Linked DNA regions of Loktanella sp. M215. The protein of the gene in region 1 interacts with the protein of each later gene in a pairwise test. Links are inferred from orthologs where the notes say so. Each region holds a gene or a part of one and is shown on either strand. Other genes may lie near its edges.

Region 1 (2,824 bases):
GCGACGACATCGGGGCGCTGGCGCAGCATGTCGGCGGGGACCGACGCGACCCGGAACGCCTTTATGCCGGGCAATCCGCCACCCTTCGCCAGCGTAGCGTCGATCTGCGTTTGCGGCACACCGACGATGCGGGCCAGACCTTGCGCCGCGACCCGGCAGTCGGCTTTCTGGCTGGTCAACGTGATCTCGGCGCTTGCCACATTGGCGCGGGCCAAGGACAGGTCGGCGGCGGCGCTGATGCCCGCGTCCACCAGACTGCGCGATGCGGACAGCGTGTCCTGCTGGGATGTGAGAGCGGCGGCGTAGTCCGTCTCGGCCAGTTTGCAGGCGCGGTAGGTGACGTAGCCATTCGCGACTTCGGCGGCGAGCGAGACATAGCTACCGGCGTAGGACACCTCCTCGGCACGGGCGCGGATTGCATCGGCCGTTGCGGCATTGCGCGTGCGACCGAAGAGGTCAACCTCCCAGCTTGCATCCAGCAGGGCCGCACTGGTCGTCGTGCGCTGGTCGAACCCGACAGCCGTTGTGGTGGCAGACGCCGACCCGTTGACGCCGGGCGCCAGGTTCGCAGCGCTTTGCCCGGCCTGTGCGCGGGCCGCAATGACGCTGGCTGCGGCGCTGCGCAGGTCGGGGCTGTTGGCCTGTGACAGGGCCAGCACCTGCGTCAATTGCACATCGCCCAGGTTGGACCACCAGTTCACGTCCAGCGCAGGCCCACGGGGCAGACCGGCCGCACTGTAATGATCTGACACCTGTTGCGTCGCATCCGGCTGGATCAGCGGGACGCTGCACCCTGCCAGCATGCAGGCACTGAGAATGGTAAGGGCGGTCTTCATCTACAGGCTCCGAAACGCGGTCGGTTTCATATGGCGCGGGCGGATGTTAAGTTGTGTCAAGTTTGTGCAAAGAAGCGAAAAGCTGGCTATCCGGGCCGTGGCAGACCGTTAAGGTTGCCACGAGAGGAGCCTTTCGACCATGACACGCATCCTGTTGATCGATGATGACGCAGCACTGACGGCCTTGCTGGGCGAGTATCTGGAGCAGGAGGGCTTTCAGGTGTCCGTCGCAGGCGATGGCGAGCGTGCCTTGGGCCGCATCGTCGACGCGCGCGCCGACATCGTCGTGCTGGATATCATGATGCCCCGCGTCGACGGATTGCAGGTGCTGCGTCACATCCGGTCGGAAGGCACCGTGCCGGTGCTGATGCTGACGGGACGCGGTGACGAGGCGGACCGGATCACGGGCCTCGACCTGGGGGCCGATGATTATCTGGCCAAGCCGTGTTCGCCTGCCGAACTGGCCGCACGGGTGCGCGCCATCCTGCGCCGCAGCCATAGCGCTGCAGGCGCTGTGACCGAGAATGCGGCCGTGCAGAAAGAAGGGCCGCTGACCATCGACCGGCAGCGCCGCATTGCGACTTGGGCCAATCAACCGATTACGCTGACCGGGGTGGAATTCAATATCCTCGACGTGTTGATGGCGCAGATCGGAAAGCCCGTGTCGCGGTCGGACCTGTCGCAACAGGGTCTGGGCCGTCCCATTGCCGCCTACGACCGCGCGGTGGATGTGCACGTCTCGGCGATCCGGCAGAAGATCGGCAGCTTCGACGATGGCCGCTCTCCGATCCAGAGCCTGCGCGGGATCGGGTATCTTCTTGTCCGGGAGTAACGCGCCATGATCCTGCGGGTCTTTGCCTTCGTCTGGGCGGCCAACCTGCTGACGCTGCTGCTGGTGTCGGTCTTGATCCTGTTCGTGGACGTCACACCGCCGCAAGAGGCGCGGCGCATGGCAGAGCCCGAACTTCTGCGCGAAGAGTTGCCGCTGATCCACGCCGCGTCCGGTGCAGCGGGCGTGCTGACCTTCTGGCAGCAGGTCGCCCCGGCGCATCCGAATGTCCACCTCGACCCGCAAGTGCCCTGCGGTCGGCCCGGGGTCATCGGGGCGCCCGGTCCGGACTGTTTTGAGGTCGTGCAGATCAGCAGCACTGACGCTGTGGTGATGGCCTTGCGCCCGGCGACGCTGCCTCTGTTCCTTGGCATCTGCGTCAGTGCATTTATGGCGATCTGGCTGTCCCGGTGGCTGACGCAGCCGATCAGGGCGGTGAGCCAAGGGCTGCGATCACTTGCAGCGGGCCGGCTGGAGACGCGGATGCAGGGGCGTTTGCGCACGACTAACCAGGAAATTCAGGACCTGGGCCGCGACTTCGACCATGCGGCCGCACGGCTGCAAGCCTTATCGGACGGGCGCAGCCGGCTGTTCCACGACATCTCCCACGAAATCCGGTCGCCGCTGGCGCGCTTGCGTGCGGCCGTGGGACTGATCGAGAAAACACCGGCGCGGGGTGTCGCGCTCGCCGGCCGGATGGAGGGGGACATCGCGCGGCTCGACCATCTCGTCGATGAAATCCTGACTCTGGCCCGGTTCGAGAAAAGCGAGCGGGTCAATTCCTTCCAGACATTCGATTTGCTGGATATCATCGAGAATATCATTGCGGATGCGAAGTTCGAAGGTCGCGCCCGGGGCATCGATGTGCGTTATGCCGGGGCTGACGTCCTTGACCTGCAAGGCGATCCCGAACTTCTGCACCGGGCGTGCGAGAACGTGATCCGCAATGCGCTGAACCATTCGCCGCCGGGGGGCACCGTGATCGTGACGGGGTGCCGCAGCACCGAAGCCATGACACTCGCGGTGGCCGACGAGGGGGCCGGTGTGCCAGAGACTGACCTTGACGCAATCTTCAGTCCATTCGTGCGGCTGAATGCGCAGGCGGATTCCGTCGGTGTCGGCCTTGGTCTGGCAATTTCATATGGTGCAATCAAAGCGC
Region 2 (2,858 bases), 1.3 Mb from region 1 along the record:
ACCGCGGCGATCGCGGCCTTGGCCCTTGCGGGCTGCGGCGCGCAGGGCGATCCGGTGCGCCCCGGCACATCCACGCAGGCCAGCGTGCCGGCGCGGCCGGGACCCACGATGAACGCGGGCGTCGGCATCGGGCCGAACGGTGTGTCGCCCGGCGTGACGCTGGCCGACGGGATCGGGCGGCTGTCGCTGGGGCCGGGCGGCGTGCGTCTGGGGGCTGCGGGCATTCCGCTGAACGTGGGGCTATGAGTGGGTCAGGTATGATGAAGGATATGTCACCCCTGCGCTGGGTCTGGGCGGCACTGGCCGTCTGGGGCGCCATCCATCCGATGTCGTGGTTCATCGCCTGGTTTCAGGCCGAGGGCTGGTCGCTGGGCCGCATGATCGACGCGTGGTATGTCAACGCCGCGACCACGGGACTGACCTGGGATCTGACGATCGCGGCGATCACGCTGACCGTCTGGGTGCTGGCCGAAGTGGCCGTGCGGCGGAACTGGATCGCCTTGCTGGCGATTCCTGCGACCTTTTGCATCGGGGTAAGCTGCGGTCTGCCTCTCTACCTGTTTTTGCGGGCGAAGCCCGTCCGCTGAAGACGCCGGACGACGCTGTTTGCCGCAAGATGCGGCAAAGGCGCCCCGCCCGCCGTCCCCTCTGCCGATCCGCCCTTTTCTGGCGTTGGCGTTCTGTTATGACCGGCCCCGGACTGTAGGGGACGGCTGATGGATCATTTTCTGTATCGCGACGGCGCACTCTGCGCCGAGGACGTGCCGCTGAGCGAGATCGCGGCCCAGGTCGGCACGCCGTTCTACGTCTATTCCAGCGCCACCTTGCTGCGCCATTTCCACCTGTTCGACGCAGCCCTGGCGGGCATGGACCACCTCGTCTGCTTTGCGATGAAATCCCTGTCCAACCAGGCTGTCCTGCATCTGCTGGCCGAGGCGGGGGCCGGGATGGACGTGGTGTCGGGGGGGGAATACGCCCGCGCCGTGGCGGCGGGTGTGCCGGGCGATCGCATCGTCTTTTCCGGTGTCGGCAAGACGAAGGCAGAGATGCGGCAGGCGCTGGAGGGCGGCATCCGCCAGTTCAACGTCGAGAGCGAACCCGAGATGCAGGCGCTGAGCGCCGTTGCGGTGGAATTGGGACAGGTGGCGCCGATCACGATTCGGGTCAATCCGGACGTGGATGCCAAGACCCACGCCAAGATCGCCACCGGCAAGTCCGAGAACAAGTTCGGCATCCCCATCGCCCGCGCCCGCGAGGTCTATGCCTTGGCCGCCAGCTTGCCGGGGGTGGAGGTCATCGGAATCGACGTCCATATCGGCAGCCAGCTGACCGATCTGGCCCCGTTCGAGGCCGCCTACCTGAAGGTGGCGGAGCTGACCGAACAGTTGCGCGCCGATGGTCACACGATCCGCAGGCTGGATCTGGGCGGCGGCCTTGGCATTCCCTATGCCCAGACGAACGAAGCCCCGCCCAGCCCGCAGGATTACGGCGACCTGATCAAGCGCACCGTCGGCCATCTGGGTTGCGAGATCGAGATCGAGCCGGGGCGGCTGATTTCCGGCAATGCCGGCCTGATGGTGTCCCGCGTGATCTACGTCAAGGAGGGCGCCGACCGGCAGTTCCTGATCCTCGACGGTGCGATGAACGACCTGATCCGGCCGGCCATGTACGATGCCCACCACGACATCGTGCCGGTGCTTGAGCCCACGCCGGGGGCGGAGCGTGCCACCTATGACATCGTGGGCCCGGTCTGCGAAAGCGGCGACACCTTCGCCAAGGGACGGACCATGGCGCGGGTTGGGCCGGGCGACCTCGTGGCCTTCCGCTCTGCCGGGGCCTACGGGGCCGTCATGGCGTCGGAATACAACTCGCGCCCCCTGATCCCAGAGGTGCTGGTCCAGCGCGATCAATTTGCAGTCATCAGGGCGCGTCCCACCTTTGACGAAATCATCGCGCGCGATATCATTCCGGCGTGGCTGTGATCCAGCAGGTCACACCGCCGCGCAAGGGAGAGGCCCGCTGACCGATCACCGCACCGACCTGCCGCACCTGAACCGCCCCGTCGCACTGACCCGTCTGGGGCTGGTGGCCGAACGCGCGACCCGTGCCTTCTGGCCCTTGTGGAGCGTGCTTTTCGTCATCCTCGCGCCGCTGATGTTCGGCTGGCAGGACCGCATGAGCCTGGAGGTGTTCTGGGGCCTCGGCGTCGTGGCCATCCTGGCCGTCGTCGTGACGCTGGTCCGCGGCCTGCGCGCCTTTCGCTGGCCCACCCGGGCCGAGGCGGTGGCGCGTGTCGATGCCAGCCTGCCGGGACGACCGATTGCCGCAGTGCGCGACACGCAGGCGATCGGCGCGGGCGATCCCGCATCACAGGCGGTCTGGGCCGCGCATCTGGCGCGCATGCGCCGCGCGACCGAAACGGCCAAGGCGGTGCAGCCTGACCTGAAGATTTCCGACCGCGACCCTTACGGCCTGCGTTACACGGCGCTATTGTTCTTTGTCGTGGCGCTGCTCTTCGGCTCTGTCCTGCGCGTGGGCTCGGTGGCCGAGATCGCGCAGAACGGTGGCGGCGGTGCCTTGGCCACCGGACCGGTCTGGGAAGGCTGGGTCGCCCCGCCCGCCTACACCGGCAAGCCGACGCTTTACCTCAACGACATTCCGCCCGGCCCGCTGAAGGTGCGGCTGGGGTCGCAGATCACCCTGCGGCTTTACGGCGAGGTCGGCGCGCTGACGGTGGCGGAAACCGTGTCGGGCCGGACCACGGACATCCCGCCCGCGTCCGAACCGCAGCAGACGTTCACCGTGACGAAAGCGGGACGTGTCGCCATCGACGGCCCGAACGGGGCCGCCTGGGACCT

What was found.
Region 2: the proteins of GLR48_RS01485 (region 1) and lysA interact in binary tests that used the Escherichia coli proteins (3 or more experiments, as listed by UniProt). The link is inferred for Loktanella sp. M215 from one-to-one orthologs.

The regions. Positions count from the first base shown.
Region 1 is NZ_WMEA01000001.1:306,994-309,817, reverse strand. Bases 32-2,821 are described here. They hold GLR48_RS01485 (response regulator transcription factor), read left to right. Parts: upstream 32-975; coding sequence 976-1,668; downstream 1,669-2,821. Other genes in these bases: GLR48_RS01480 (HAMP domain-containing sensor histidine kinase), read left to right, coding at 1,675-2,821; GLR48_RS01490 (efflux transporter outer membrane subunit), read right to left, coding at 32-836. Also shown: more of GLR48_RS01490, read right to left, coding at 1-31; more of GLR48_RS01480, read left to right, coding at 2,822-2,824. UniProt on the Escherichia coli protein: Response regulator member of the two-component regulatory system CpxA/CpxR which responds to envelope stress response by activating expression of downstream genes including cpxP, degP, dsbA and ppiA.
Region 2 is NZ_WMEA01000001.1:1,640,215-1,643,072, forward strand. The notes cover bases 26-2,849. They hold lysA (diaminopimelate decarboxylase), read left to right. Parts: upstream 26-716; coding sequence 717-1,982; downstream 1,983-2,849. Other genes in these bases: GLR48_RS08010 (hypothetical protein), read left to right, coding at 26-246; GLR48_RS08015 (DUF2834 domain-containing protein), read left to right, coding at 270-587; GLR48_RS08025 (DUF4175 domain-containing protein), read left to right, coding at 2,041-2,849. Outside these bases: more of GLR48_RS08010, read left to right, coding at 1-25; more of GLR48_RS08025, read left to right, coding at 2,850-2,858. UniProt on the Escherichia coli protein: Specifically catalyzes the decarboxylation of meso-diaminopimelate (meso-DAP) to L-lysine. Is not active against the DD- or LL-isomers of diaminopimelate.